DNA from 2 places in the Burkholderia mayonis genome. Region 1 is predicted to be linked to the other one. Evidence: predicted binding sites of a transcription regulator. Region 1 holds the regulator's gene; the other holds the start of a gene.
What was found. The regulator sigma-54, encoded in region 1, starts transcription at its own class of promoters, with help from an activator protein. The targets are predictions, from matches to a motif close to TGGCANGNAANCTGCTTT.
Positions count from the first base shown of each region.

Region 2: adh (aldehyde dehydrogenase) is a predicted target of sigma-54. The motif match lies at 7,230-7,247, and genes of this name have one in related genera.

Region 1 covers NZ_CP013386.1:3,357,773-3,373,717, forward strand. The annotation lists gene lptA (lipopolysaccharide transport periplasmic protein LptA) at 1-370, shown strand, start outside; gene lptB (LPS export ABC transporter ATP-binding protein) at 367-1,143, shown strand; gene WS70_RS16140 (RNA polymerase factor sigma-54) at 1,311-2,819, shown strand; gene hpf (ribosome hibernation-promoting factor, HPF/YfiA family) at 2,972-3,331, shown strand; gene ptsN (PTS IIA-like nitrogen regulatory protein PtsN) at 3,567-4,076, shown strand; gene hprK (HPr(Ser) kinase/phosphatase) at 4,205-5,173, shown strand; gene rapZ (RNase adapter RapZ) at 5,248-6,141, shown strand; gene WS70_RS16170 (LON peptidase substrate-binding domain-containing protein) at 6,168-6,800, shown strand; gene mutY (A/G-specific adenine glycosylase) at 7,076-8,182, opposite strand; gene mutM (bifunctional DNA-formamidopyrimidine glycosylase/DNA-(apurinic or apyrimidinic site) lyase) at 8,187-9,017, opposite strand; gene WS70_RS16185 (tetratricopeptide repeat protein) at 9,107-10,927, shown strand; gene lolB (lipoprotein insertase outer membrane protein LolB) at 10,924-11,556, shown strand; gene ispE (4-(cytidine 5'-diphospho)-2-C-methyl-D-erythritol kinase) at 11,588-12,469, shown strand; tRNA gene WS70_RS16200 (tRNA-Gln) at 12,523-12,599, shown strand; gene WS70_RS16205 (ribose-phosphate pyrophosphokinase) at 12,646-13,602, shown strand; gene WS70_RS16210 (50S ribosomal protein L25/general stress protein Ctc) at 13,768-14,382, shown strand; gene pth (aminoacyl-tRNA hydrolase) at 14,494-15,099, shown strand; gene hisC (histidinol-phosphate transaminase) at 15,203-15,945, shown strand, end outside.
Region 2 covers NZ_CP013386.1:161,358-177,302, reverse strand. The annotation lists gene WS70_RS00865 (alginate lyase family protein) at 1-242, shown strand, start outside; gene WS70_RS00860 (L-serine ammonia-lyase) at 276-1,664, shown strand; gene WS70_RS00855 (endonuclease/exonuclease/phosphatase family protein) at 2,104-2,802, shown strand; gene WS70_RS00850 (thiamine pyrophosphate-binding protein) at 2,898-4,601, shown strand; gene WS70_RS00845 (glycosyltransferase family 9 protein) at 4,631-5,695, shown strand; gene WS70_RS00840 (helix-turn-helix domain-containing protein) at 5,977-7,002, opposite strand; gene adh (aldehyde dehydrogenase) at 7,308-8,828, shown strand; gene WS70_RS00825 (MFS transporter) at 9,157-10,725, opposite strand; gene WS70_RS00820 (LysR family transcriptional regulator) at 10,895-11,785, shown strand; gene WS70_RS33510 (bifunctional transcriptional activator/DNA repair enzyme AdaA) at 11,954-13,045, shown strand; gene eutC (ethanolamine ammonia-lyase subunit EutC) at 13,128-13,913, opposite strand; gene WS70_RS00805 (ethanolamine ammonia-lyase subunit EutB) at 13,910-15,307, opposite strand; gene eat (ethanolamine permease) at 15,364-15,945, opposite strand, start outside.

The DNA of each region.
Region 1 (15,945 bases):
GGCGAGCGGCAAGAAGCACGCGTCGTTCCGCCAGAAGCGCGAAGGCCTCGACGAATACGTCGACGGCGACGCCGAGCGGATCGACTACGACGGCAAGCAGGATCTGACCACGCTGACGACGAACGCGACCGTGCGCCGCCTGCAGGGTCTGTCCACCGTCGCCGACACGGTCCACGGCAGCGTGATCACGTATGACGGCCAGCGCGACTTCTACACCGCGCGCGGCGGCAAGGACGTCGCCGGGCCGGGCAATCCGGGCGGCCGCGTGCGCGCGATGCTGACGCCGAAGAACAGCGGCCCCGCGCCGCTGTCCGGCAGTCCGGCTCAACTCGCGCCGTCGAACAACATCCAGGGGACACCGAACCCGTGAACGCGCTCCCCAATCGCCAGCCGGCCGGCACGTCGAGCTCGCTCGTCGTGCGCAACCTGAAGAAGCGCTACGGCACGCGCACCGTCGTCAAGGACGTGTCGCTCGACGTGAAGAGCGGCGAGGTCGTCGGCCTGCTCGGCCCGAACGGCGCCGGCAAGACGACGTCGTTCTACATGATCGTCGGCCTCGTGCCGCTCGACGCGGGCGACATCTCGCTGAACGGCAGCCCGATCAGCCTGATGCCGATCCACAAGCGCGCGTCGCTCGGCCTGTCGTATCTGCCGCAGGAAGCGTCGGTGTTCCGCAAGCTGACCGTCGAGGAGAACATCCGCGCGGTGCTTGAGCTGCAGCACGACGACAACGGCAAGCGGCTGTCGAAGGACGAGATCGGCGCGCGCGCGGAAGCACTGCTCGAAGAGCTGCAGATCGCGCATCTGCGCGAGAATCCGGCGCTGTCGCTGTCGGGCGGCGAGCGCCGCCGCGTCGAGATCGCGCGCGCGCTCGCGAGCAACCCGAGCTTCATCCTGCTCGACGAGCCGTTCGCGGGCGTCGACCCGATCGCGGTGCTCGAGATCCAGAAGATCGTGAAGTTCCTCAAGCAACGCAACATCGGCGTGCTGATCACCGATCACAACGTGCGCGAGACGCTCGGCATCTGCGATCACGCATACATCATCAGCGACGGATCGGTCCTCGCGTCCGGCGCCCCGAAGGACATCATCGAAAACGAAAGCGTACGGCGCGTCTACCTCGGCGAGCACTTCCGCATGTAAGCGGCGCGGGACACGATCCCGCCGCCGCCCTTTCCCCGGCGCGACCCGCGCCCTCGCTCCGCACGCCCGGCTCGCGCCGCTCGTGCGCATTCGCGCGCCAAGCGTCATTCCGGATGCCTCAACGCGCCGCCCTCGTGGCAAACTTCCGGTACGACTCCCTTTTTGCCATGAAAGCCAGCCTCCAACTCCGCCTGTCGCAGCATCTCGCGCTCACCCCCCAGCTTCAGCAGTCGATCCGGCTGCTGCAGTTGTCGACGCTCGAACTGCAGCAGGAAGTCGCGATGGCGGTCGCGCAGAATCCGCTTCTCGAAAACGAAGACGACTGGATCGCGAGCCCGCTGCGCGTTGCGGCCGATGGCTCGGTGATCGCGCAGACGCCCGCATCGTCGGCGCCCGAGCCAATGCAGGGCGCATCGAACGGCACGAGTGCGACGAATGAGCGCACCGAGCGCGACGAGCCTGCGGGCGTCGACGAATACGACAGCTATTCGGCCGACAGCGGCGATGCGAGCCAGTGGAACCTCGACGACTTCGGCCGCTCGCCCTCCGCCTCGGACGACGACGATCTGCCGCCGATGCAGATCCACGAAACGGCGACGTCGCTGCGCGACCATCTCGCCGCGCAACTGCGCGTCACGCAAGCGAGCCCGCGCGATCGCGCGCTCGTGATGTTCCTGATCGAATCGCTCGACGACGACGGCTATCTGACCGCGTCGCTCGAAGAAGTCCTCGCCGATCTGCCGCCGGAGCTCGAGGTCGACCTCGACGAGCTGAACGCGGCGCTCGCGCTGCTGCACAGCTTCGATCCGGCAGGCGTCGGCGCGCGCTCCCCGTCCGAGTGCCTGAAGTTGCAATTGCTGCGGCTGGATCCGTCCCCGACGCGCGCGCTCGCACTCGACATCGTGTCACAGCATCTCGAGCTGCTCGCCGCGCGCGATTTCACGCGCCTGCGCAAGCAACTGAAGGCATCCGACGACGAGCTGCGCGATGCGCACGCGCTCATCCGCTCGCTCGAGCCGTTCCCCGGCGCGGCGTACGGCAAAGCCGAAGCGGATTACGTGGTGCCCGACATCATCGTGAAGAAGACGGGTCAGAACTGGCAGGCGGAACTCAACCCGGAAGTCGTCCCGCGGCTGCGGATCAACCATCTGTACGCGAACATCCTGCGCAATAGCCGGGGCGATCCGAGCGCGGGTTCGCTCAAGCAGCAACTGCAGGAAGCGCGCTGGCTGATCAAGAATATTCAGCAGCGATTCGAGACGATCCTGCGCGTCGCGCAAGCGATTGTCGAACGTCAGAAGAATTTTTTCGCGCACGGCGAAATTGCGATGCGCCCCTTGGTTTTGCGGGAAATAGCTGATACGCTGGGCCTACACGAGTCGACTGTCTCCCGTGTGACAACCGGCAAGTACATGCTGACCCCGTTCGGCACACTTGAATTTAAGTACTTCTTCGGATCGCACGTTTCGACAGACACCGGAGGTGCCGCGTCGTCGACGGCAATCCGCGCCCTCATCAAACAACTGATAGGAGCCGAAGACCCCAAATCCCCTCTTTCGGATAGTCGCATAGCCGAACTGCTAGCGGAACAAGGGTTCGTGGTCGCGCGCCGCACGGTTGCCAAATATCGCGAAGCCCTCAAGATCCCGGCGGTAAATCTGCGCAAGTCTCTGTAGCCCGTCGCCACGCGGTGGGCGTTTTCCGGCCGCCGCATCGTCGACGGCAAAGTCGGCCGACCGATCCGCTCGCTGCGGCGAGCGTCGGCAAACGAAATCGGCAGGCGCTGCCGCCTCTATGCGGAAGGTGGTCATTAGCTTGGAGAAGCACTATGAACCTGAAGATCAGTGGACACCATCTCGAAGTCACACCTGCTATCCGCGAATACGTGATCACCAAGCTCGACAGGGTGCTACGGCATAGCGATCAGGTCATCGATGGCGCTGTGATCCTCACGGTCGACAATCACAAGGAGAAGGACAAGCGGCAAAAGGCGGAAATCACGCTGCATCTGAAGGGCAAGGATATCTTCGTCGAAAGCGCGAACGGCGATATGTACGCCGCGATCGATCTGCTGATCGACAAGCTCGACCGGCAAGTCGTCAAGCACATGGAGCGTCTACAAACGCACGCGCACGAGCCGATCAAGCACCATCAGGTGGCCGAGCAAATCGAACTTCCGCCGCAATGAGCCGTGGCGCGGCAGCGCTGGCCGAACCGCCCGCTTCGACGGGCGGTTTTTTATTGTGCAAACCGCTGTGGCGCGACGCGCGAACACTGCACAATAGAAGCGTTTCTCGACGTTTCGCACAGCGCGCGGCGCCGTCTGCAGTGCTCTATAATGTCTCGGTTATTATCGGGGGCGATGAGCCGGCTCGCCGCGCTTCACAGGTCTCCTTCGCCTAACGCCGTCCTTTTTGACCGACATGGAAAATCAGTCCGCCGCGAGGAGATCCCAGGCCGCCCCTATGCCTGCCAACATGAATCGCCTAGCCAAAATCCTGCCTCTGGAGAATGTCGTCATCGACCTCTCCGTCACCAGCAAGAAACGCGTCTTCGAACAAGCCGGCCTGATCTTCGAGAATCAGAACGGCATCGCCCGCAGCACCGTCACCGATAATCTGTTCGCGCGCGAGCGTCTCGGCTCGACGGGTCTCGGCGAAGGGGTCGCCATTCCGCACGGCCGGATCAAGGGGCTCAAGCACCCGCTCGCCGCGTTCGTGCGGCTCGCCGAGCCGATCCCGTTCGAGGCGCCGGACGGCCAGCCCGTCTCGCTGCTGATCTTCCTGCTCGTGCCGGAACAGGCGACGCAGCAGCACCTCGAAATCCTCTCCGAAATCGCCCAACTGCTGTCCGATCGCGACACCCGCGAGCGTCTGCACACCGAAACGGACCGCGACGAGTTGCATGGACTCCTGACTCAGTGGCAACCTTAAGCTGATCGGGGCGGTTCGTTCCCCATTGCGTCGCGGCCCGCGCCGCCGAGCCGAGCCGCCCGCCGCCGGGCCGGAGCCGCAACCTTCGTTGCAGCGTCCGGGCGCCGGCTCCTTGGAGTAACGGACTCATGGATACGTCCAGCATCAACGCCCAGAGCATCTTCGACGACAACGCGGCCATGCTGAAGCTCAGCTGGCTGACGGGGCATGAAGGCTGGGAACGCGGGTTTTCCGCCGACACGGTCGCGAATGCGACGTCGAGCGCCGACCTCGTCGGCCACTTGAACCTGATCCACCCGAACCGGATCCAGGTGCTCGGCGAAGCCGAGATCGACTACTACCAGCGCCAAACCGACGAAGATCGCTCGCGCCACATGGCCGAGCTGATCGCACTCGAGCCGCCGTTCCTGGTGGTCGCAGGCGGCGCCGCCGCGCCGCCCGAGCTCGTCCTGCGCTGCACGCGCTCGTCGACGCCGCTCTTCACGACGCCGATGTCGGCCGCCGCGGTGATCGACAGCCTGCGCCTCTACATGTCGCGGATCCTCGCGCCGCGCGCGACGTTGCACGGCGTGTTCCTCGACATTCTCGGAATGGGCGTGCTGCTGACGGGCGATTCGGGCCTCGGCAAGAGCGAGCTCGGCCTCGAGCTGATCAGCCGCGGCCACGGGCTCGTCGCCGACGACGCTGTCGATTTCGTCAGACTTGGCCCCGATTTCGTCGAAGGGCGCTGCCCGCCGCTCCTGCAGAACCTGCTCGAAGTGCGCGGCCTCGGCCTTCTCGACATCAAGACGATCTTCGGCGAGACCGCGGTCCGCCGGAAGATGAAGCTGAAGCTGATCGTCCAGCTCGTGCGGCGGCCGGACGGCGAATTCCAGCGGCTGCCGCTCGAAAGCCAGACGGTCGACGTGCTGGGTCTGCCGATCAGCAAGGTCACGATCCAGGTCGCGGCGGGCCGCAACCTTGCGGTGCTCGTCGAGGCGGCGGTGCGCAACACGATCCTGCAACTGCGCGGCATCGACACGCTGCGCGACTTCATGGACCGCCAGCGCCTCGCGATGCAGGACCCGGACAGCCAGTTCCCCGGCAAGCTCGTGTAACTCGCGCCGGCTCCCGCCGCCACGCTGGCGCAATGAGCCGGTGCTATGATGAAACGTCAGGATTTTCTCTTTCCATGCGCATTGTCCTCATCACCGGCATCTCCGGCTCCGGCAAGTCCGTCGCGCTGAACGCGCTCGAGGACGCAGGCTACTATTGCGTCGACAACCTGCCGCCCCACGTGCTGCCCGAGCTCGCCCACTACCTTGCCGCCGAAGGCCAGAACCGGCTCGCCGTCGCGATCGACGCGCGCTCGAGCGCCTCGCTCGACGAAATGCCGGGCCTCATCCGCGCGCTGTCGCGCGAGCACGACGTGCGCGTGCTGTTCCTGAACGCGAGCACGCAGGCCCTGATCCAGCGCTTCTCCGAAACGCGCCGCCGCCATCCGCTGTCGGGCTCGCCGTCGCACGACGCGGACGTCGGCCTGCTCGTGTCGCTCGAAGAGGCGATCGAGCGCGAGCGCGACCTCGTCGCGCCGCTCGCCGAATTCGGTCATCAGATCGACACGAGCAACCTGCGCGCGAACGTGCTGCGCACGTGGGTCAAGCGCTTCATCGAGCAGAAGAACGACGATCTCGTGCTGATGTTCGAATCGTTCGGCTTCAAGCGCGGCGTGCCGCTCGACGCCGATTTCATGTTCGACGTGCGCGCGCTGCCGAACCCGTATTACGACCACGAGCTGCGCCCGCTCACCGGGCTCGACCAGCCGGTCGTCGCGTTTCTCGACGCGCTGCCCGTCGTCCATCAGATGCTGGACGACATCGAATCGTTTCTCACCAAATGGCTGCCGCATTTCCGCGAAGACAATCGCAGCTACCTGACGGTCGCGATCGGCTGCACGGGCGGCCAGCATCGATCGGTGTTTCTCGCGGAGACGCTTGCCGCGCGTCTTTCGCGGCAGGCCAACGTGATCGTGCGGCATCGTGACGCGCCCGTCGCCGTGGACGCGTCGTCGCGGCTGGTGACCTAGCGCCGCTCACTTTTCCCGTCCCCGCCATGTCCTCTCTGTCGACCACGCTCATCGATTTGCCGCTCTTTCCACTGCATACGGTGTTGTTTCCGGGCGGACTCTTGCCTCTGAAAGTCTTCGAGGCGCGCTATCTGGACATGGCGCGCGCGTGCCTGCGCGACGACGCGCCGTTCGGCGTGTGCCTGCTGAAGAGCGGCCCCGAAGTCGCTCAGGAAGATGAAGTATCGGTGCCCGAGACGATCGGCTGCATGGCGCGGATCGTCGAGTGCGACACCGGCGAATTCGGCATGCTGTTCCTGCGCACGATCGGCACACAGCGCTTCGAGCTGCTGTCGCATCGGGTCGAAGCGAACGGCCTGCTCGTCGGCATCGCCGAGCCGATGCAGGACGACATCCCGCTCGAAGGCGATGAAGCGCTCGCGCAATTCGGCGCGTGCGCGGAGGCGCTCGACCGGATCGTCGACGTGCTGCGCAAATCCGAAGCCGAGTTGCCGTTCGCGGAGCCGTTCCGCTTCGAAGACCCGACATGGGTGTCGAATCGGCTCGCCGAAGTGCTGCCGCTCGATCTGCGCGCGCGGCAGAAGCTGATGGAGTTTCCCGACGTCGGCGCACGGATCGACGCGGTTCATCGGGAATTGAATCGTCACGGATGGCTGTAGGCGCGAGGCGTCGTTCGATCGCCGGGGCTTTGAGACAGGACAGCCGGAACTGCTCGGCGTTTTTGGGTATGAGCCGCACTCGGCCGGATCCTTGGCCAGCGACAGGCAGCACATTCGTACGCGACGATCCGTGCTACCGCCCCGAACATCGCTTCATGACGAAGGCTCGTCGGCCACAACCCGCTGCCCTTTCGCAGCGCGCCTTCGATGCCGCGCGCCGTCGCCGCACGGCTCGCCGGCGCGCGCATCATCCGGCCTTTGACCGACCACCCAGCCTACGGCAAAGACCCGCTCAGCCCGTCGAGCAGCTTACGCACGGGCGCCGGCACGCCGTATGCGTCGAGCTTGTCGAGCGCGACCCATGCGGCCTCGTCGTCGGCGGCCTGCAACACGCCGCCCGCCGCGCTGTCGAGCTCGGCAAGCCGCGGCTCGATCTCGAGCCTGAAGTGCGTGAACGTATGCGTGAGCGGCGCGAGCGGCGCGAGCTCCGCGCCACCGAACTCGCGCGCGCGCAGCGCGAGCGCGGCATCGCCGTCCGCTTCGGGCAGGCTCCACAAGCCGCCCCAGATGCCCGTGGGCGGACGCCGCAGTAACAGCACCGCGTCGCCGTCGCGCAGCACGAGCATCCATGTGCGGCGCGTCGGCACCGCCTTTTTCGGACGCGCGGCGGGCAGCTCGCGCTGCCGCCCGCTCTGCTCGGCCACGCAGTCGCCCGCGAACGGGCAGCGCGCGCAATCGGGCCTGCCGCGCGCACAGAGCGTCGCGCCGAGATCCATCAAGCCCTGCGTGTACGCGGTGACGTCGGCCGGCTCGCCCGCATCGGGCAGCAGCGCCTCGGCGAGGGCCCACATCTCGTTCTCGACACGCTTGTCGCCCGGAAAACCCTCGACGCCGAACACGCGCGCGAGCACCCGCTTCACGTTGCCGTCGAGGATCGTCGCGCGCGCACCGAACGCGAACGACGCGATCGCCGCGGCCGTCGACCGGCCGATGCCCGGCAGCTCGGCGAGCGCTTCGGGCGACGCCGGGAACGCGCCGCCGTGCAGCTCGACGACCGCCTGCGCGCAGCGATGCAGATTGCGCGCACGCGAGTAGTAGCCGAGCCCGGCCCACAGCGCCATCACGTCGTCGATCGGCGCGGCCGCGAGCGCGGCGACGTCCGGATAGCGCTCGAGAAAGCGCATGTAATACGGCACGACGGTCGATACCTGCGTCTGCTGCAGCATGATCTCCGACAGCCAGATCCGATACGGATCGCGGGTGTTCTGCCACGGCAGGTCGTGGCGGCCGTGCTTGCGCTGCCACGCGATCAGCGTCGGCGCGAAGGCGGTGTGAAGCGGCGTGATGACAGGCGGTGCGAGGGGGATGCGGGGCGGTTTCAAGATTTCAACGCTGGCAATTCGGACAAAAATAGGTGGACCGCTGGCCTTGGACGATCTGGCGGATCGGCGTGCCGCAGACTCGGCACGGCTCGCCCGCGCGATCGTAGACGGAACAATCGAGCTGGAAGTAGCCACTCTCGCCGTTGCTGCCGACGAAGTCGCGCAGCGTGCTGCCGCCGCGCTCGATCGCATCGGCGAGCGTCGCGCGCACGGCTTCGGCGAGGCGCTCGCAGCGCGGCAGCGACACGCGCCCCGCCGCGGTGGTCGGCCGGATGCCGGCGCGAAAGAGGCTCTCGGACGCGTAGATGTTGCCCACGCCGACGACGATGTCGCCCGAGAGCAGCGCCTGTTTGACCGACACTGTGCGTCCGCGCGTGCGCTTGAAGAGGAGCGCACCCGTGAACGCGGGCGAGAACGGCTCGACGCCGAGGCTCGCGAGAAGCGGATGCGCCTGCACGTCGCCCGCGTCGCGCGGATGCCAGAGCACCGCGCCGAAGCGGCGCGGATCGCGAAAGCGCAGCACGAACTCGTCGAAGATCCAGTCGACGTGATCGTGCTTCGCGGGCGCGGGCGGCAGCGCGTCGTTCGGCAGCACGCGCAGCGTGCCCGTCATCCCGAGATGGACGATGAACCATCCGGCATCGACTTCGAACAGCAGGTACTTGCCGCGCCGCTCGACGTTCAGCACCTCGCGCGCCCTCAGCAATTCGGCGAAGCCGGCGGGCACGGGCCAGCGCAGCATCGCGGTGCGCACGTCGACGCGCTTCACGCGCCGCCCGGCGACGAACGGCTCGATGCCGCGGCGCGTAACCTCGACTTCCGGCAACTCTGGCATGTTTTACGGGTCTCTAATCTGGCTAATGGCGATTGTGCGCGTATTGTAGCGAGCGCGTTACAATCGGCTGAAACATCGAACGGATTTCCATGACTTTGTCCTCGAAGCTGTCCCAGAAGCGCCCAGCCGCGACGCGCGGCCCGCGCGCCGTCCCGGTGCGCCGCGCGATCGGCGCCGCGCTCGTCGCGGCGTGGACGTTCGCTGCGTTCCCCGCTCACGCGCAAGACGATGCAGGCGACGACGCCCCTCAGGCCACGTTCGCGCCGACGCTGCCAGAAGAGCAGAAGGATCTGCCGAACGTCGCGCTGACGAGCCAGATCGTCTATCAGGTGCTCGCGGCCGAAGTCGCGCTGCAACGCAATCTCCCGGCACCCGCCTACCAGACCTACCTCGCGCTCGCGCGCGACACCCGCGATCCGCGGATGGCGCAGCGGGCGACCGAGATCGCGCTCGCCGCACAGAGTCCGGCCGATGCGCTGACCGCCGCGAATCTGTGGCGCGAGTATTCGCCGAGCTCGCCCCGCGCCGCGCAGGTCGACGCCGCGCTGCTCGTGCTCGGCGGCAAGCCGGCCGACGCGCAGCCGATGCTCGCGCAGGAGCTCGCGCGCGCGACGGGCGAGAACCGCGGCGAAGCGATCATCGCGCTGCAGGCGCTGCTCTCGCGCGGCCCGAATCGCGTCGGCGGCCTGACCGTGCTGCAGGATCTGCTGAAGAACGACATGAACCGGCCCGAGGCGCGGCTCGCGATCGCGCGCCAGCAGCTCGCGACCGACGACAAGGACGGCGCGACGCAGTCGCTGAAGGAAGCGCTGCGGATCAAGCCCGATTACCTGCCGGCCGCGCTGATGCTATCGCAGATGGGACCGAACGAGCGCGCGGCCGGGGTAGTGTCGTTCGAGAAGTTCGTCCAGCAGAATCCGAAATCGCGCGACGGGCGCCTCGCGCTCGCGCAGCTCTATCTCGCCGACGACCGCCTCGACGACGCGCAGAAGCAGTTCGAGGCGATGCGCCGGAACGATTCGAGCGACCCGACGCCGCTGATGGCGCTCGCGCTCATCAAGATCCAGCAGAAGCACCTCGACGACGCGAGCACGTACCTGAAGCAGTACGTGAAGGTCGCTCAGAAGAAGCCGGGCGCGGACGTCGGCCAGGCTTACGTCTATCTCGCGCAGATCGCGCTCGACCAGAACAACGAGACGCTCGCCGCGCAATGGCTCGACAAGGTCGACGAATCGAGCCAGCAATACGTGCCCGCGCAGGTCACGCGCGCGCAACTGCTGCAGAAGCAGGGCAAGGCCGAAGAAGCGCGCAAGCTGCTCGCGAACCTGCAGGTGTCCGACCCGCGCGACGCCGCGGTGATCGCGCGCACCGACGCGTCGATCCTCTTCACGTCGAAGCGCTACAAGGAAGCCGCGGACCGGCTCGCGCAGGCGGTCGAGGATTTCCCGGACGATCCCGATCTGCGCTACGACTACGCGATGGCGAGCGAGAAGATCGGCCAGTACACGACGATGGAGCAACAGCTGCGTCTGCTGATGCGCGCGCAGCCGGATAATCCGCAGGCATACAACGCGCTCGGCTATTCGCTCGCCGATCGCAACCTGCGCCTTCAGGAAGCGGACACGCTGATCGAGAAAGCCAGCTCGCTTGCGCCGAACGACGCGTTCATCATGGACAGCCTCGGCTGGGTCAAGTACCGCCTCGGCGACATGACGGGCGCCGCGAAGATCCTGAAGCGCGCGTACGACCTGCAGCCGAACGCGGAGATCGGCGCGCATCTCGGCGAAGTGCTATGGAAGGCCGGCGCGCAGGACGAAGCGCGCGCCACGTGGCGCGCCGCGCAGAAGCTCGAGCCCGACAACGACACGCTCGTGCAGACGCTCAAGCGCTTTCAGGTGAACGGACTTTGATGACGATGCCGCGTTTCGCCCGGCCGCGCGCGCACGCCGCGCGCGGCTTCGCCCTCGCTGCGGCGGCCGCTGCCGCCGTCGCGCTCGCCGGCTGTGCGACCCAGCCCAAGCGCGCGCCCGTCACCGCCCCGAACGCGCTGCAGACCGAGCAGAATCGCGCGTATACGGGCCGCTTCGCGGTCCAGTACCAGGACCAGCTCGGCAATCCGCGCAACGTCTACGGCAATTTCGATTGGCAGGAACAGGGCACGAACGTGTCGCTCGAACTGCGCAGTCCGCTCGGCCAGACGCTCGCGATCGTGAAGTCGGCGCCGAACGGCGCATCGCTCGAACTGCCGAACCGTCAGCCGCAGTACGCGCCCGACGTCGGCGAGCTGATGCAGCGGGCGCTCGGCTTCGCGCTGCCGCTCGACGGCCTGCGCTACTGGCTGCTGCCGACGCCCGCGCCCACGACGCCCGCGGCCACGGTGCGCGATCCGCAGGACGGCACGCGGATCAAGGAAATCCGTCAGGACGGCTGGACCATCGATTACGTCTCGTACGCCGACGCGCCCGCCGCCGGCGTGAAGCGCATCAACCTGGCGCGGCAGACGCCGCCGCTCGACATCAAGCTCGTGCTCGACCGCTGATCGCGTGCTTTTCTCCGACAAAGCTATTCGCATGACCGATACGACCCGCTCGCTGCGCGACTGCCTCGCCCCGGCGAAACTGAACCTGTTCTTGCACATCACGGGCCGCCGCCCGGACGGCTATCACGAGCTGCAAAGCGTGTTCCAGCTGCTCGATTGGGGCGATACGCTGCATTTCACGCTGCGCGACGACGGCAAGGTGTCGCGCAGGACCGACGTGCCGGGCGTGCCGGAAGAAACCGATCTCGTCGTACGCGCGGCCTCGCTGCTGAAGGCGCACACGGGCACGGAAGCCGGGGTCGACATCGAAATCGACAAGCGCCTGCCGATGGGCGCGGGCCTCGGCGGCGGCAGCTCGGACGCGGCGACGACGCTGCTCGCGCTCAACCGCCTGTGGAAACTCGATTTGCCGCGTGAAGAACTGCAAGCGCTCGCGATAAAGCTCGGCGCCGACGTGCCCTTCTTCGTGTTCGGAAAAAATGCGTTCGCAGAGGGTATCGGAGAAGCGTTGCAGCAGGTACAATTGCCGGTTCGTTGGTTCCTGGTTGTGACGCCACGGGTTCATGTTCCGACCGCAGCGATTTTCTCCGATAAATCGTTGACAAGGGATTCAAAGCCCATCACAATTACGGACTTTCTTGCACAGCAAAGCTGCGACGCAGGATGGCCAGACAGCTTCGGCCGGAATGACATGCAGCAAGTTGTGACAGGCAAGTACGCGGAAGTTGCAAAGGTGGTCGAATGGTTTTACAATCTGACCCCCGCGCGGATGACCGGCTCTGGAGCTAGCGTGTTTGCGGCGTTCACGAGCAAGGTTGAGGCAGAAGCGGCGCAAGCCCAACTGCCGGCCGGCTGGAACAGCGCAGTTACCGAGAGCTTGAGTGAGCATCCACTCTTCGCTTTCGCGTCATAGAGTTTTGCGCCATCGGATGGCCTACACTTCCGGTGGAGCTCAGAGTTAAGTGTAGGGGAGTCGCCAAGTTGGTCAAGGCACCGGATTTTGATTCCGGCATGCGAGGGTTCGAGTCCTTCCTCCCCTGCCAAAATTTCTTTCCCGCATTTCCCGCCTAAGCCTGAAGCAGGTGTACGATGAGCAGCCATGACGGCCTGATGGTTTTTACTGGCAACGCCAATCCCGCGCTTGCTCAGGAAGTCGTCAAAATTCTTGGTATTCCCCTCGGCAAAGCGATGGTCAGCCGTTTCTCCGACGGCGAGATCCAGGTCGAAATCCAGGAAAACGTGCGCGGCAAGGACGTCTTCGTCCTGCAATCCACGTGCGCGCCGACGAACGATAACCTGATGGAACTGATGATCATGGTCGATGCGCTGAAGCGCGCATCCGCAGGCCGGATCACCGCCGCCATCCCCTACTTCGGCTATGCGCGCCAGGATCGCCGTCCGCGTTCGGCGCGCGTCGCGATTTCCGCGAAGGTCGTCGCGAACATGCTGGAAATCGCCGGCGTCGAGCGGATCATCACGATGGATCTGCACGCCGACCAGATTCAAGGCTTCTTCGACATTCCCGTCGACAACATCTACGCGACGCCGATCCTGCTGGGCGACCTGCGCAAGCAGAACTACCAGGATCTGCTCGTCGTGTCGCCGGACGTCGGCGGCGTCGTGCGCGCCCGCGCGCTCGCGAAGCAGTTGAACTGCGACCTCGCGATCATCGACAAGCGTCGTCCGAAGGCGAACGTCGCCGAAGTGATGAACATCATCGGTGAAGTCGAAGGCCGCACTTGCGTGATCATGGACGACATGGTCGACACGGCGGGCACGCTCTGCAAGGCCGCGCAAGTGCTGAAGGAGCGCGGCGCGAAGCAGGTGTTCGCATACGCGACGCACCCGGTGCTGTCGGGCGGCGCGGGCGACCGGATCGCCGCTTCGGCGCTCGACGAGCTCGTCGTCACCGACACGATTCCGCTGTCCGCCGAATCGCTCGCGTGCCCGAAGATCCGCGCGCTGTCGAGCGCGGGCCTTTTGGCCGAAACGTTCTCGCGGATCCGCCGCGGCGATTCGGTGATGTCGCTGTTCGCGGAATCCTGAAGCGAACCGCAGCTGAAATTGTTTAGCGCAAAAAGCGAAGCGACGAGCTTCGCTTTTTGCACAATCGGCCGGGACCGACGAACCCCCGGCCATTCGATCGGGGGCCTCATGCAGTCGCGGGGCCCCGTTTTACTGCCTGGTCGCGGGCAGCAAATGGAGAAACACATGAAAGTCGTCGCTTTCGAGCGCCAACAGCAAGGTACGGGTGCGAGCCGCCGCCTGCGCAACGCCGGTAAGACCACGGGTATCGTGTATGGTGGTGAAGCAGCCCCGCAAATGATCGAACTCGATCACAACGCCCTGTGGCACGCGCTGAAGAAGGAAGCCTTCCACTCGTCGATCCTCGATCTCGAAGTGGCCGGCCAGTCGCAACAGGTTTTGCTGCGCGACGTGCAATACCATCCGTTCAAGCAGCTCGTGCTGCACGTGGACTTCCAGCGCGTCGACGCGAAGAAGAAGCTGCACACGAAGGTGCCGCTGCACTTCCTGAACGCTGAAGTCAGCCCGGCCGTGAAGCTGTCGAGCGCAGTCGTGTCGCACGTCGCGACCGAAATCGAAGTCGAGTGCCTGCCGGCCGCTCTGCCGGAATTCCTCGAAGTCGATCTGTCGAAGATCGAAGCAGGCCAATCGCTGCATGCGAAGGACATCGCGCTGCCGAAGGGCGTCGCGCTGGTCGCGCACGTCGACGCCGAAAACCCAGTGGTCGCTTCGGCGACGATCCCGGCCGGCGCCGTGTCGGAAGAAGCGGCTGCGGGCGAAGGCGAAACGCCGGCTGCCTAAACGCCCTTCGGACCGTTTCGCACGACGGTCGACGACCCGCCGAGGCTTGCCCGGCGGGTTTTTTCATTTTTGCAGCCCGCGAGGGCAAGCCCTGACGGGCAAGCGTTCATCATGATCAAACTGATCGTCGGCCTCGGCAACCCCGGGGCGGAATACACCGCGACGCGCCACAACGCAGGCTTCTGGCTCGTCGACCAGCTCGCGCGCGAAGCCGGCGCGACGCTGCGCGACGAGCGGCGCTTCCACGGCTTCTACGCGAAGGCGCGCCTTCACGGCGAGGAAGTCCATCTGCTCGAGCCGCAAACGTACATGAATCGCTCCGGCCAATCGGTCGTCGCGCTCGCGCATTTCTTCAAGATCCTGCCGGACGAGATCCTCGTCGCGCACGACGAGCTCGACCTGCCGCCCGGCGCGGTCAAGCTGAAATTGGGCGGCGGCAGCGGCGGCCACAACGGCCTCAAGGACATCTCCGCGCACTTATCGTCGCAGCAGTACTGGCGGCTGCGGATCGGCATCGGCCATCCGCGCGACCTGATTCCCGAAAGCGCGCGCGCGGGCGCGAAGCCCGACGTCGCGAACTTCGTGCTGAAGCCGCCGCGCAAGGAAGAGCAGGACGTGATCGACGTCGCGATCGAGCGCGCGCTCGCCGTGATGTCGACCGTCGTCAAGGGCGAGACCGAGCGCGCGATGATGCAGCTGCATCGCAACGGCGCGTAAGCCGGGCGCCTTTCCCGCCGCCGCTTGCCGTGCACTCGGGGCGGCCGCACATCGGTTAAGCTCGTCCTTTTACTGCTTCTTTTACCGCATCAGGAGCCACGTGGTGAGCCGTTACTGGAGCGACATCGTCCATCAACTCGAGCCGTACGTGCCGGGCGAGCAGCCGGCGCTCGCGCATCCCGTCAAGCTGAACACGAACGAGAATCCGTATCCGCCGTCGCCGCGCGCGATCGACGCGATCCGGCGCGAGCTCGGCGACGCGGGCGAGGCGCTGCGCCGCTATCCGGACCCCGTCGCGCGCAAGCTGCGCGAGACGGTCGCCGCGCATCACGGCATCGCGCCCGAGCAGGTGTTCGTCGGCAACGGCTCCGACGAAGTGCTCGCGCACATATTCCAGGCGCTCTTGCAGCACGACCGGCCGCTGCGCTTTCCGGACATCACGTACAGCTTCTATCCGACCTATGCGCGGCTCTATCGCGTCGCATACGAGACGGTGCCGCTCGCCGACGACTTCTCGATCGACATCGACGACTATCTCGACGACACCGGCTGCGTGCTGTTCCCGAACCCGAACGCGCCGACGGGCCGCGCGCTGCCGCTCGCGGACGTCGAGCGGATCGTCGCCGCGAATCCGAGCTCGGTCGTCGTGATCGACGAGGCGTATGTCGATTTCGGCGCGGAGTCGGCGGTATCGCTGATCTCGCGCTATCCAAACCTGCTCGTCGTGCACACCGCATCGAAGGCGCGCTCGCTCGCCGGCATGCGCGTCGGCTTCGCGTTCGGCGATGCGGCGCTGATCGACGCGCTCACGCGCGTGAAGGACAGCTTCAACTCCTACCCGCTCGA
Region 2 (15,945 bases), 640 kb from region 1:
TCGTGCCGTACGCGCGCGGCGAAAAGACGCACGAAGAATTCGTCCGTTCGCCGGTGCCGTTCGATGCAAAGCGCCGTGAGGCGGGCCTGCCCGGCTATTCGGGCATGTGGGAGCCGAAGAACGCGACCGAGCTGTTCCACCTCGCCGCGCGCCTCGACGGCCGCTACACGAGCGTCGCCCAACAACTCTCGCCGATGCCGCCTGCGTGGCTGGCCGCGTGCTTGCCGCTGCCGGCGCGGTGATCCCCCAATACTTCTAGCAATTCAGGAAAGGAAATGGCAGTCAGCGTGTTCGATCTTTTCAAAATCGGCATCGGTCCGTCGAGCTCGCATACGGTCGGTCCGATGCGGGCCGCGCTGATGTTCGCGCAAGGGCTCGAACGCGACGCGCTGCTCGCCGCGACCGCGAGCGTGAAGGTCGAGCTGTACGGCTCGCTCGGCGCGACGGGCAAGGGCCACGGCACCGATCGCGGCGTGATGCTCGGCCTGATGGGCGACGCGCCCGACACCGTCGAGCCGTCGACGATCGCCGCGCGGCTCGACGCCGTGCGCGACTCGAAGACGCTCGCGCTGCTCGGCACGCATCCGGTGCCGTTCGTGCCGAAGGAGCACGTCGCGTTCTACCGGCAGGCGCTGCCCGAGCATCCGAACGCGATGAAGCTGCGCGCGGCCGACGCGAACGGCGCGGTGCTGCGCGAGGCGACCTATCTGTCAGTGGGCGGCGGCTTCGTCGTCACCGCGGGCGCACCGAACACGAAGGTGCTCGCCGCCGTCGAGCAGATGGCGCATCCGTTTCGCACGAGCGCCGAGCTGCTCGCGCTCACCGAATCGACCGGCAAGTCGATCGCGCAGCTGATGTGGGAAAACGAGCGCGCGTGGCACACCGAGGAGGAGACGCGCGCGGGCCTGCTGAAGATCTGGGACGTGATGCAATCTTGCGTCGCGCGCGGCTGCGGGATCGACAACCCGGACGCCGACGGCAACCTGCCCGGCCCGTTCCAGGTCAAGCGCCGCGCGCCGCAGCTCTATCGGACGCTCACGGGCAACCCGGAGCAGGCGCTGCGCGATCCGCTGTCGATGATCGACTGGATCAACCTGTATGCGATCGCCGTCAATGAAGAGAACGCGGCGGGCGGACGCGTCGTCACCGCGCCGACCAACGGCGCTGCAGGCATCATCCCGGCCGTCCTCCATTACTACACGCGTTTCACGCCGGGGGCGAACGAGCAAGGCGTGATGGACTTCCTGATGACGGCGGCGGCGATCGGCATCCTGTACAAGCTCAACGCGTCGATCTCGGGCGCCGAAGTCGGCTGCCAGGGCGAAGTCGGCGTCGCGTGCTCGATGGCGGCGGGCGCGCTCGCGGCCGTGCTGGGCGGCACGCCGCAACAGGTCGAGAACGCGGCCGAAATCGGCATGGAGCACAACCTCGGCCTCACCTGCGATCCGGTCGGCGGGATGGTGCAGATTCCGTGCATCGAGCGCAACGCGATGGCGTCGGTGAAGGCCGTCAACGCCGCGCGCATGGCGCTGCGCGGCGACGGCACGCACTACGTGTCGCTCGACTCCGTGATCAAGACGATGCGCGAGACGGGCGCGGACATGAAGACGAAGTACAAGGAAACGTCGCGCGGCGGGCTGGCGGTGAATATCGTCGAGTGCTGATGCGGGGGCGGCCGAACGCCGCCTCCCGGTTTTCTTCGCGCCGCGCTCGCGGCCATCCGGCCACGCAACTCGCGCGGCGCATGGCCGGCTCACGTGCGGCGAAGCGGCGCGCTTACGGCATTTTTACGCGTCCACAACCGGTACTCGGCGTATCTCGCTCTTGCCGCAAGCAGCGCTCGGATCTCTCCCCTACCTCAAGCAACACCCTAACGACAAAAAAACCGCCTGCCGCCCGTGGCACCAGCTCGCGAGCGCGCAATGCCGACCAGCGCGCAGCGCGTCGACGCCGCCGCGCGCCTACCATTCCTGTCAGTATCGCGCCCGCCCGCCAATCGATATCTTGATCGGCGGGACTACCGTCCGAGCGGCCGCGTCGCCCGACGTTCGCCGCCGCAGCCGTGCTCGTCTCCGACTCCCCATGTCGCTCAAAGGAGAAAAAATGATCATCGCTACGTGGAACATGCTGGGCGCAACCAATGCCGTCTATTTGGACCCGGTACTGCAACAAACCCGCGCAAACGTGCTGTGCCTGCAGGAATGCGGGTCGAACTTCGCGACGTTGCTGGAGGAAAGGGCGCCGATCATCGGCAACGACGGCGCAATCATCGGCTACACGGGTAACTTCAGAGTCCGCGCGGACTTCATGGAATGCGTGTACTGGGAAGCGCCCCAAGACCGGCTCGGCCTCGCCGTGCTCAGCAACATCGCCCCGAGCGAGCGCCATATCCTGATGCCCGCCGCCGCGGGCTTCAATCCGAACAGCCCGCGCGCGATGCCGTGGTGCACGGTCACCGATCCCCAAACGCGTAACGCCATCACGATTTATTCGATTCACAGCCCGCCGGTATCCCGCAACGTCACGCTGGCCAATGTCTGCACGTGGAACAATGCGCAGATCGGACAGATCAGTCAGCTCGGCGGAACCTGGGCATGCGTCGGTGACTTCAATGCGCCGCCGAATGCGGCGGGATTCGTTCCACCGCCGCAAGGCGCCGTCGTGAGCAGCAACCGCGCGACGCAACAAGGCGGCGGCATTCTCGACTATGCGATCACCAACGCGCCTGGATTCACCTTTTCTCAGGCCGGAACTCAATTGGTCGGCGCATCGGATCACTACCCGCAGTCGTTCCGCTGGTAATCGCCATCGGGCGCGCCATAGGTAATGGCGCGCCTTCCGCCACCTTCCCTTCCGGCGTAAGCTGTACGTCCCGCCACGAAGGGAGTCCGTCTTACATGTCGATTTCCCCGGACCTCGAGCAGCGCGCCACCACCGGCGCACGCCTGCTCGTCGACGCCCTGCTCGCGAATCACGTCGAGCGCGTGTTCTGCGTGCCCGGCGAGAGCTTTCTCGCCGTCCTCGATTCCCTCGCCGACGAAACCGAACGCATCCAGACCGTCGTCTGCCGGCACGAAGCCGCCGCCGCGAACATGGCGGAAGCGGTCGGCAAGCTGACCGGCCGGCCAGGCATCGCGTTCGTCACGCGCGGCCCCGGCGCGACGCACGCATCGATCGGCGTGCACACCGCATTCCAGGATTCGACGCCGATGATCCTCTTCATCGGCCAATGCGCGCGCGAGCATCTCGATCGCGAGGCATTCCAGGAAATCGACTATCGGCGGATGTTCGGCCAGCTCGCGAAGTGGGTTGCGCAGATCGACGATCCGCGCCGCATCCCCGAATATCTGAGCCACGCGTTTCACGTCGCGATGTCGGGCCGGCCTGGCCCCGTCGTGCTCGCGCTGCCCGAGGACGTGCTGTCCGAGTCGTGCGCGCCGCAACCCGTCGCGCCCGCGGCGAAGCGCATCGCCGCTGCGCCGTCCGCCGCGCAGATGAACGAGCTGCGCGAGCGGCTCGCGCGCGCCGAGCGGCCGCTCGTGGTCGCGGGCGGCAGCGGCTGGACGCCCGAGGCGGGCGCGGATCTGCGCACGTTCGTCGAGCGCTGGCAGTTGCCGATCGCGTGCGCGTTCCGCTATCAGGACACGTTCGACAACGAGCATCCGCAATACGCGGGCGACGTCGGCCTCGGCGTGAATCCGGCGCTCGCGCGCCGCATCCAGGATGCGGACCTGCTGTTCGCGCTCGGCCCGCGACTCGGCGAAGCGACGACGGGCGGCTATACGCTGATCGACATTCCGAAGCCGAAGCAAGTGCTCATTCACGCGCACCAGGGCGCGGACGAACTGGGGCGGGTCTATGCGGCGGATCTGCCGATCGCGTCGGGGATGCCCGAGATCGCCGCGCAGCTCGCCGCGCTCGAGCCGCCGGCATCGCCCGCGTGGACGGGCAGCGCCGCCGACGCGCATCGCGCCTATCTCGACTGGCGCACGCCGCGCCCGATGCCGGGCGGCGTGCAGCTCGGCGAGCTGATGCTGCAATTGCGCGAACGGCTGCCGCACGACGCGATCGTCACGAACGGCGCGGGCAATTACGCGGCGTGGCTGCATCGCCATTTCGCGTACCGGCATTTCCGCTCGCAGCTCGCACCGACGAGCGGCGCGATGGGCTACGGCGTGCCGGCCGCGCTCGCGGCGAAGTCGCTGTATCCGCAGCGCACGGTCGTCGCGCTCGCGGGCGACGGCTGCTTCATGATGGCGGGCAGCGAGCTCGCGACCGCGATCCAATATGGGCTCGCGATCGTCGTACTCGTCGTGAACAACGGTCATTTCGGCACGATCCGCATGCATCAGGAGCGCAACTATCCTGGGCGTGTGCACGGCACGGGGCTGACGAACCCGGATTTCGCCGCGTACGCGCGCGCGTTCGGCGCGCACGGCGAAACGGTCGAGCGCACCGCAGATTTCCTGCCCGCGCTCGATCGCGCGCTCGCGAGCGGGCTGCCCGCGCTGATCGAGATCCGCGTGCCGCAGGACGCCTGCACGCCCGCCGCGACGCTCGAGCAGGTGCGTGAGCAGGGCCTGCGTGCGCGTCGCGCTTGACGCGTCGTCCTGCACCGCACCCCGCATCGATGACGACGCACGCCGCAGCCACGTTGTCGCCCGCCGACGCGCTCGCCTACCCCGGCACGCTGCTCGCGCCGGACGGGCGGCTCGTCGCGCCATACGATCTCGAGCGCACGGCGGCCGACGCGCACGGCTACGTCGGCGCGGCGGCCCGCCTCGGCCTGTTGCACGCGGCAAGCCGCCCGTTCACGCTCGATTACGCGACGTTATCGACCGTTCACGTGATCAACGGGATGGGCGTCACACTCGGCGACTCGGTGATCGGCCTCACGGCGCTCGCGGCGATCGAGACGCGTCACCCGCACGCGCGCTTCGTGCTGTACCGGCCCGCGCATGCGCCCGCCTACGTCGACGCGCTGTACCGGCTCGCGGCGGACGTGATCGCGCCGATCCGCCCGCTGCCGTGGCCTGCCGCCGCGCTGCCAGCCGGCAACACGCGCATCGATCTCGGCAATCACCTGTACTGGCCCGCGTTCGCAACACTGCCGATGATCGACTTCTTCCTCGCGGCGCTCGGCGTACCGCCCGAATCGGTCGCCGCCGGCGCGAAGCGCAATCATTGGCTCGCCCGGCTGGCGCTGCCCGAGCCGCCGCGCGAATGGCGCGGCCGGCGCTACGCGCTGTTCTGCCCGCAGGCAAGCACCCCGCTGCGCAGCATTCCGCCGGCACTGCGCGCCGCGCTCGTCGACCGGCTCGCGCGGACCTACCGGCTGCCCGTGGTCGGCTTCGAGCCGATCGATCATCCGGATTACGTCGACGTGAGCGACCACTCCGGCGATACCGCGCAGTTCATTCGCTGGGTCAAGCACGCGAGCGTCGCGCTGTGCGCGGACACGTCGGCCGTACACATCGCGGCCGGGTTCGACGTGCCGACGCTCGCGTGCTTTTCCAGCATCGCGCCCGACTTGCGGGTGCGCGACTATCCGTTCTGCACGGCGATCGCGCTCGACGTGCCGGAGACGCTGCGCAATCGCCACAAGAGCGACGCGGCCGGCGATATCGCACTGGTCGAGGCTGCGTATCGGCGGGTCGATTGGGACGCGATCGCTTGGCCGCCGGCGCGGGGGTGAGCGCGGCGAAGCCATTGAGCAAGCGGTAAGCGGAAGTGGTAAGCGATGAGCACGGAGCAGCGCGCGGGCGCCGGTACGCACGGTCGGGCACGCTTGCGATAGTACTTGCTTGCCGCCTTTCCACAAGCGCCATGCGATCCGCTGCTGCCGCGCTTCGTCGCGCAAGTGACGGCAATCCGCCGACATCTCACTCGCCCGGCATCGCAAGCAAGCCGCCGCATCGTGCGATGCCGCGTCAAGCCGGCACAAGCGCCAGCCGCCCCGCTCGCAACCGTCCTTTTTCAGCAAGCGAGCGCGTCGCGCAAGGTCTCGGACGGCCGTGCGCCGAACATCCGCCGATAGTCGGTCGCGAACTGGCTCAAATGCCAGAACCCCCACGCGGCCGCGACGTCCTGCACCGAATCCGCCGCGCGTCCGCGCAGGTCGCGCCGCACGCCGTTCAGCCGCAGCGCGCGCAGGTAGGTCGCGGGCGCCATCCCGAGCACGTCCTGGAAGCAGTACTGCAGCGTGCGCCGGCTCACGTGCAGCTGCTCGCACAGCTCGGGCACGCCGACGGGCCGCGAACGATGCGCAAGCACGTAGTCGCGCGCGGCCGCGACGATCTTGCGCCGCCGCGACGAATGCTCGACGGTCACGTCGGCGGCAGGCGACACGCACAGGTCGAACAGCGCCGCGAGCACTTCCGCCTGCAAGTCGTTGCGCGCGCAGTCGGACAGCGGCGCGCCCGCCGCGCTCATCGCGTCCGCGTCGTCGAGCCGCTGGGCGAGCAGCGCGCAAAGCCGCGTGAGCCGCGCCTCGCCGACGCGCACGACGGGCACGAGCGGCAACCGCTCGTCGAGCCCGCAGCGCTCGACCTCCTCCGCGTAGCGGCGCAGCACCGCACCGCGCACGACCAGCCCGTAGATCGAGAATTGCGCGGGCGTCAACAGCTCGAATTCGACGTTGCCGGGCCGGAACGCGAGCGCATCGGCGGCGATCGGCCGCGCGTCGATGCGCGCCGCGCCGTCGCGCGCGACCGGAATGCCGAACCAGTACGCGTCCCCGCGCACCTCGCACGCCTGCCGCAGCGTGTGGCTCGTCGTCTCCCGAAACACCTTCATCGTGTCGAGCGGCAGCTCGGTCAGCGTGCCGACGAAGCGGCCCGCCGCGAGCTGGTCGTAGGTCTGGCGCCAGCCGATCAGGTTGCGCGCCTGCTCGTCGGCGTCGTGCGCGACGCTGACGACGGCGCGCCCGGCCGTGCCGTCGCCGTCCGCGCTGCGCCCCGTGTCCTCCGCCGTCGTCTCGGCGCCGGTGTGCTCGTGATCCATCGCGCCCTCTTTTGCGTCGCTGAAGCTGAAACGATCCGTTCGATTACGCAATTCCCATGCCGAAGCGTAGCGTCGCCAAAATCGCCGGTCTCGTCTTCGCGCTGCGCCGCATTTGAACAATCCGCATGCGGCGGCTGTTCAACGACGGCGCAGTCGCGCGCGCCAGGCGGCGGCGCCCGCGCGCCGAGCCCCGCGCCGGGGCCCCGATGCACCGCCGCGCAGCCGGCTGGCACGGTTTTGGCGTAACGACGGGCGTCGCGCACGTCGCGCGACGCATCACCGATACCGACATGCGAGGAGCAACGATGAATCACGCGGACATGCAACACCTGAACATCGAATTTCCGTACCGCAAGCAATACGGGAATTTCATCGGCGGCGAATGGGTCGCCCCGGTCGGCGGCGAGTATTTCGACAACGTCTCGCCCGTGACCGGCCAGCCGTTCACCGCGATCCCTCGCTCGCGCGCAGCGGATGTCGAGCTCGCGCTCGACGCCGCGCACGCCGCGAAAGCCGGCTGGGCCGCGGCGAGCGCGGGCGAGCGCGCGAACGTGCTGCTCAAGATCGCCGACCGGATGGAGGCGAACCTCGCGCGTCTCGCGGTCGCCGAGACGATCGACAACGGCAAGCCGCTGCGCGAGACGACCGCGGCCGACGTGCCGCTCGCGATCGACCACTTCCGCTACTTCGCGGGCTGCATCCGCGCGCAGGAAGGCTCGATCGCCGACATCGGCGGCGACATGGTCGCCTATCACTTCCACGAGCCGCTCGGCGTCGTCGGCCAGATCATCCCGTGGAACTTCCCGCTCCTGATGGCCGCGTGGAAGCTCGCGCCCGCGATCGCGGCCGGCAACTGCGTCGTGCTGAAGCCGGCCGAGCAGACGCCCGCGTCGATCCTCGTGTTCGCCGAGCTGATCCAGGATCTGCTGCCGCCCGGCGTGCTCAACATCGTCAACGGCTTCGGGCTCGAGGCAGGCAAGCCGCTTGCGTCGAGCAAGCGGATCGCGAAGATCGCGTTCACGGGCGAGACGTCGACGGGCCGCCTCATCATGCAGTACGCAAGCGAGAACCTGATCCCCGTCACGCTCGAGCTCGGCGGCAAGAGCCCGAACATCTTCTTCGCCGACGTGATGGACCGCGACGACAGCTACTTCGACAAGGCGCTCGAAGGCTTCGCGATGTTCGCGCTCAACCAGGGCGAGGTCTGCACGTGCCCGTCGCGCGCGCTCGTCGAGGAGAGCATCTACGAGCGCTTCATGGAGCGCGCGCTCAAGCGCGTCGAATCGATCAAGCAAGGCCACCCGCTCGACGCGCAGACGATGATCGGCGCGCAGGCGTCGTCCGAGCAGCTCGAAAAGATCCTGTCGTACATCGACATCGGCCGCAAGGAAGGCGCGCAGTGCCTGACGGGCGGCGAGCGCAACGTGCTCGGCGGCGAGCTGTCGGAAGGCTATTACGTGAAGCCGACCGTGTTTCGCGGCCACAACAAGATGCGCATCTTCCAGGAAGAGATCTTCGGGCCGGTGCTTGCGGTAACGACGTTCAAGTCCGAGGAAGAGGCGCTCGAGATCGCGAACGACACGCTGTACGGCCTGGGCGCGGGCGTCTGGACACGCGACGGCAACCGCGCATACCGCGTCGGCCGCGGCATCCAGGCGGGCCGCGTGTGGACGAACTGCTATCACGCGTATCCGGCGCACGCGGCGTTCGGCGGCTACAAGCAGTCGGGGATCGGCCGCGAGACGCACAAGATGATGCTCGACCACTACCAGCAGACGAAGAATCTGCTCGTCAGCTACAGCGAGAAGCCGCTCGGGTTCTTCTGATCCCGCACGCGGGCGATGCGCGACCGATACGCGTCGCATGAACGGCTTGGCCCGGCTCGGTGGATTCGCGTCTCGATGCGGATCCGCCGGGCGTTCTTGCGACTGGGATGTCGAATCGGTCGAGCGGGCGAGCGGCTCGCGCGTCGTCACATCGTCGCGTCGTCGCGTCGCGGCACTAGGCGCGACTCGGCGCAGTGCGACGTAGAGTCTCATCTCGCGCACCTCGTTCGCAGGGCGCACGTCTTCCATCGTCGCGTCAATCGTCGTCGCATCATTCATTGGCCGCACGCTCTTCACACCAAGTCGGCCGGGCGATCGTCGCGTCGACTCAACCGCATTCGCGATCGAGCGTCAGCGTGCGCGGCTGCCGAGCGGGTCCGGCCGCCGGCTCTTCATGCGCGCGGGTCCGGCTCAGGAACGCGAACGCGGCGAGCGCGCACAACAGCGTGACGACCGTCAGCCCTTCGAGCACGCTGCCGAACGCTGCCGCATAGCTTTGCCGCAGCGTCGCGCGCGCGACGCCCGGCAACAGTGCGGCTGCATGCGCGAGATCGCCCGTCGCGAGCCGCGCGGCGGCCTCGTGCACGGCGGCCGGCGCGGCGAGCGACGCTGTCGCCGAACGCACGTGCGACTGCGCGAACGTCGCCAGGATCGCATTGACGATCGCGAGCGCGATCCCCTCGCCCGCGACCCGCGTCGTGCTGAAAATCCCCGTCGCCATCCCGGCGCGCGCCTTCGGCACGACGCTCACCGACAAGCCGTCCATCAGCCCCCACGGCATCCCCGCGCCGACGCCGATCGCAAGCATCGGCGCGATCGCCGCGGGACCCGCGCCGTCGTGCAGCGCGCGGCCCAGCCACCAGAGGCCCGCGGCGGCGATCACAAGGCCGATGCCCGAGATCACGCCCGCCGACATCCGGCGCGTGAGCGTCGCGGCGATCATCGGCACGACGAGCATCGGCGCCGACAGCGCGAGCATCAGCCAGCCTGCGTCGACTTCGCTGAAGCCGTCGACGCCGATGAAGCGCAGCGGCAGCACGACGAGCAGCACGATGTAGCAGCAGCAGGTCGCGATCGGCAGCACCTGCACGCCGACGAAGCGCGGGTAGCGAAACAGCGCCAGGTCGAGCATCGGCCGCGCGACGCGCGTCTCGATCGCCGCGAACGCGATCGCGAAAAGCGCCGCGCCCGCGAGCAGCCCCGCGACGAGTGGGCTCGCCCAGCCGCTTTCAGGCGCCTGGATCACGCCGAACGTGAGGCTCGACAGCATCGCGGTGAACGCGAGCGTCCCCGCCCAGTCGAGGCCTTGCGCGTTCGGATCGCGCGATTCGCGCATCCGCGGCACGCCGACCGCGAGCGACAGCGCGCCGGCCGCCGCGCCGGTCGCGAAGATCGCGCGCCAGCCGAAGCGCTCGATCAGCACGCCCGCGAGCACCGGCCCGAATGCAAGCCCGAGCCCGAACGTCGTGCCGAGCAGGCTGAACGCGCGGGTGCGCGCGGCGCCGTCGAATTCCTGCGCGAGCGCGGCCGTGCCGCCCGCGAGCGCCGCCGCCGCCGCGACGCCTTGCGCCGCGCGCAGAAGATCGACGACGACGATCGACGGCGCGAAGCCGAGCGCGAGCGAGCACGCGGTGAAGCCGCCGACGCCGAGCGCGAACACGCGCTTGCGGCCGAACTGGTCGGCGAGCGCGCCCGCCGCCATCAGCAGGCTGCCGAACGTCAGCATGAACGCGTTCGTGATCCAGCTCATCGCGATCGGGCCGCCGCCGAGATCGCGGCCGATCGCGGGCGTCGCGACCGCGCCGCCCGAAAAGCCGAGCGGCAGCGCGAGCGCGGCAAGACAGACGGCCGCGAGTATCGCGAGCCGCGCGGCAGAAAAAGATCGATCCATCGTCATCGCTCCGTTCGGAAAGCGTCGGTCGTCGCCGCGCCGCGGCGGGCGCGGCGAGCAAGCCGGCAGAGCGACGAACGATAATCCGGATTCAATCGACGAAAAACAACGCAAGATTCCGTATATTGCTGATTTCAATTCCTGAATTTCAGCGAACGAAGAGACTCGGAGCGATATGGACAACCTGAATGGCATCGTCGCGTTCGTGCGCACGGCGGAGACGCTCAGCTTCGTCGCGGCCGGGCGCAAGCTCGGCGTGTCGGCGTCGGCGGTCGGCAAGACGATCGCGAAGCTCGAGCGCACGCTCGGCGTGCGGCTCTTTCACCGGACGACACGCAAGGTCATGCTGACCGACGAAGGACGCCACTTCTACGAGCGCTGCCACCGCGTGCTCGAAGAGCTGCGCGACGCGGAGGCGACCGTGTCGCAGAGCGCGCAGACGCCGCGCGGCCGGTTGCGCGTGAGCCTGCCCGTGATCGGCTACCGGTTCCTGCTGCCCGTCTTGCCGGAATTCAAGCGCCGCTATCCGGACGTCGAGCTGGATCTCGATTTCAACGACCGGCTCGTCGACGTCGTCGAAGGCGGCTTCGACGCGGTGATCAGGAGCGGCGCGCTCAGCGATTCAAGCCTGATGTCACGCCGCCTCGGTCCGTTCTGCTTCGTGCTGTGCGCATCGCCCGCGTATCTCGCGCTGGCGGGCACGCCGCGCACGCTGCGCGACCTCGACGCGCACGCGTGCGTGCGCTACCGCTTTCCGACGACGGGCAAGCTGCAGCCGTGGGCGCTGCTCGCCGACGGCTGCGAGCCGCCGAACCTGCACACGGCGATGACGTGCAACAACATGGAGGCGCTGCGCGCCGCGGTGATGGCGGGATTCGGCATCGGCTACATGCCGGACTTCCTCGCACGCGACGCGCTCGCCGAAGGTGCGCTCACGACCGTGCTCGACGATTATCGGATCGGCCCCGGACAGTTCTCGATCCTGTGGCCGTCGAATCGGCAGTTGTCGCCGAAGGTGAGAGTGTTCGTCGATTTCGTCTGCGAACGGCTGTTTCGCGACGCGTGATGCACGACGCACGACATCCGACGCCTGACGCCTGACGCCTGACGCCTGACGCCAAAAGCGTGACACATCGGACGCCGTCCGGCCCGAAAAAATACTCGTCCGATTTTCGGTTGCCGCCCGCGCGCGACGCGCGCTATCGTCGTTCCATCGCATTCGCTGGAGCCTGCCATGCGCATCGCCGACCCGCGGCGGATCGACGTCTATTACCGTGCGCTCGTCGAACGGTCGCCCGAATACGCGGGCACGTTCTTCGTCGGCGTGAAGACGACGTCGGTGTTCTGCATCTCGACCTGCCGCGCGCGCAAGCCGAAGCGCGAGAACGTCGAATTCTTCACGACGCTCGACGACGCGCTCGCGGCCGGCTATCGCCCGTGCAAGATCTGCCGGCCGACGCGCCCGGCGAGCGAGCCGCCGCCCGCCGTCGCGCGGGCGCTCGCGCTCGTCGATGCGCATCCGCACGAACGGATCTCCGACGACGCGCTGCGTGCGCACGGCATCGGCCCGGAAAGCCTGCGCCGCTGGTTCGCGCGGCACTACGGGATGACGTTTCACGCATACCAGCGGATGCTCAGGATCGACGCCGCGCGACAGACGATGCGGGACGGCGCCCGCACGACCGATGCCGCAGTCGACGCCGGCTACGGCTCGCTGAGCGGCTTCGCACACACGTTCAGGAAAATTCTCGGAGACACGCCGATGCAAGGCGCTCATACGAACACGATCGTCACTGCCCGCTTTACGACGCCGCTCGGCCCGATGTTCGTCGGCGCGACGGACAAGGGCGTCTGCCTGCTCGAATTCGTCGATCGCCGCACGCTCGCGGCCGAATTCGCCGATCTCGAGCGTTTGCTCGGCGCGCGCGTGCTCGTCGGCGAGAATCGGCACACGCGGCAAGCGCAGCGGGAGATCGCCGAATACTTCACTGGCAGGCGGCAGCGCTTCGACGTCGCGCTCGACGCGCCCGGCACCGCGTTCCAGCGCGCCGCGTGGCGGCAACTGCTGACCGTGCCGTACGGACGCACCGCGGCGTATCAGCAGCAGGCGCGCAAGCTCGGCAGCCCGCTCGCCGTGCGCGCGGTTGCCGCGGCGAACGGCGCGAACCGCATCTCGATCATCGTGCCGTGCCATCGGATCATCGGCAAGGACGGCTCGCTCACGGGCTACGGCGGCGGAATCGAGCGCAAGCGGTGGCTGCTCGAGCACGAGCGGCGGCATGCGGATGTGCCGGTCGAGACAATCGAGGCAAGCGCGGAGGGATAAGGCCGGCGCTTCCGCGCGCGGGCGCAGCCGCACCGCCCTCTGCCGGCGCCACACGAGCGCGTTTCACCGCACCACGGCCGAACTACGCCGCCGCGATCCGCTCCGCGTCCGCCGAAGACAACAACGCATCGCTGTCGTCCTTGAGTCCGACGCCCGTCAGCCCGAGCCGCCGCGCATGCGTCATCAGATAGTGCAGCTTGTGCGCGGCCGCATCGTGCGGCAGCCCTTCGGGACGCACGTTCGAGATGCAGTTGCGCTGCGCGTCGTGGCAGCCGACCTTCGGCGCGTACGTCAGATACACGCCGAGGCTGTCGGGCGAGCTCAAACCCGGCCGCTCGCCGATCAGCATCGCGACGAGGCCCGCGCCGAGCAGCTCGCCGATCTCGTCGCCGAGCGCGACGCGCGCCTGCCGCGCGACGACGACAGGCCCGATCCGCCAGCCGTCGAGCTTCGGCCGCATCGCATTCAGGAGCGGCAGCGCCTGCTTCGCGGCCGCGAACGCCGACAGCCCATCGCCGACGACGAACACGACGTCCGGCGCGGCGTCGAGCGCCGCGCCGTAGCCGGCGAGCAGCGCGCGGCCGTCGTCGGACAGCTTGCGGCCGAGGTCCGGCCGGCGCAGGTAATGCTGCCGGTCCGGCGCGGCGCTCTGCACGCCGAGCGTCGGGAGTCCGGCCGCTTCGATCTCGCGCCGCAGCGCGTCGGCGTCGAGCGGCTGGTGGACGGCATCGCGCGCCTGCGCGTGCGACAGGTTGAACGCAAGCAGCGGCGCGGTCGGCAAGCTGTTGCCCGCGCGTCCGAGCGCGATCCGCGCGTTCGTGAACGTCTTGAGCTGCCCCCACGGGTTCTTTTCGACCGCGTCGCTCATGCGGAAAGCCCCATCCAGTCGTTCGCGCCGGCGAGGAGCGGCACGCGCGCCGACGCGGCGCGCAGCGCGCCGTGCGCATCCGCGATCTCCATCGCCTCCAGCCATTCCTCGAACTCGGGCGCGCGGCGCAGGCCGAGCACCTCGCGCACGTAGAGCTGATCGTGAAACGACGTGCTCTGGTAGTTGAGCATCACGTCGTCCGCGCCCGGAATGCCCATGATGAAGTTGATGCCCGCGGCGCCGAGCAGCGTCAGCAGGTTGTCCATGTCGTCCTGGTCGGCTTCCGCATGGTTCGTGTAGCAGATGTCGCAGCCCATCGGCACGCCGAGCAGCTTGCCGCAGAAGTGATCCTCGAGCCCCGCGCGAATGATCTGCTTGCCGTCGTACAGATATTCGGGGCCGATGAAACCGACCACCGTATTGACGAGAAACGGCTCGTACGCGCGCGCGACCGCGTAGGCGCGCACCTCGCAGGTCTGCTGATCGACGCCGTGATGCGCGTTCGCCGACAGCGCGCTGCCCTGACCCGTCTCGAAGTACATCAGGTTGTTGCCGACCGTGCCGCGCTCGAGCGCCAGCGCCGCCTCGCGCGCTTCGGCGAGCAGCGACAGCGAAATGCCGAAGCTCGCGTTCGCCTTCTCGGTACCCGCGATCGACTGGAACACGAGATCGACGGGCGCGCCCTTCTCGATCGCCGCGATCGTGTTCGTCACGTGCGTGAGCACGCACGACTGCGTCGGCACGCGGTAGCGCTCGCGGAACGCGTCGATCATCGCGAGCAGCTTCGTGATCGCGGCGAGGCTGTCGGTCGCCGGATTGATGCCGATCATCGCGTCGCCGCAGCCGTACATCAGGCCGTCGAGCATCGAGGCGGCGATCCCTTTCACGTCGTCGGTCGGATGGTTCGGCTGCAGCCGCACCGACATCCGTCCCGGCAGCCCGACCGTGTTCCGGAAGCGCGTGACGACGCGGCGCTTTCTCGCGGCCGCGATCAGATCCTGGTTGCGCATCAGCTTCGACACCGCCGCGACCATCTCCGGCGTGAGTCCCGGCGCGATCCGCTCGAGCGCGGCCGAATCGGCGGCGCTCGACAGCAGCCAGTTGCGAAAATCGCCGACGGTCAGATGCGAGATCTCGGCGAATGCGTCGCGCGAATGCGTGTCGACGACGAGGCGAGTGACCTCGTCGTCTTCGTAAGGGATCACCGCCTCGTTGAGGAATGCAGCGAGCGGCACGCTCGCGAGCGCCATCTTCGCCGCGACGCGCTCTTCCTCCGTCGCGGCCGCGACGCCCGCGAGCTGGTCGCCGGAACGCAAAGGGCTCGCCTTCGCGAGCAGCGTCTTCAGGTCCGCGAAGCGGTAAGTGCGCGAACCGATCGTCTCCGTATATCGCATCTGGACTCCTTGTCGTAACGGCCGCGCGCCGCCCTCCGGCGCGCGGCGCACGCTTCCTACTCCTCGAGCAGCGCGTCGGCGGGCGCGGCCGCGCGCTGCGAGCGCGTCGCGAGGAAGTAGCCATACCCGAGCGCGACGAACACGACGAAGATCGACGCAACGAGCGCGTTGAAGTACACCATCGTGCCGAGGCACACGATCGCCGCAACGAGCGCGAACGCCGGGAAGAACGGATACAGCGGCGCGCGGAACGGGCGTTCCATCCGCGGCTGCACGCGGCGCAGCTTGAAGAGCGCGGCCATGCTGACGATGTACATCACGATAGCGCCGAATACGGACATCGTCACGATGTTCGCAGTGAGCGTCTGGCCGCCGAACTGGATCAGCTCGTCGCTGTAGATCGCGACGATGCCGACCACGCCGCCCGCGAGAATCGCGCGATAAGGCGTCTTGAAGCGCGGATGCACCTTCGCGAGCCATTCGGGCAGATAGCCTTCACGAGCGAGCGCGAAGATCTGGCGCGAATAGCCGAGGATGATCCCGTGGAACGACGCGACGAGGCCGAACAGGCCGAGCCACACGAGCATGTGCATCCAGCCGCTGTTCGCGCCGACGATGTACTTCATCGCCTGCGGCAG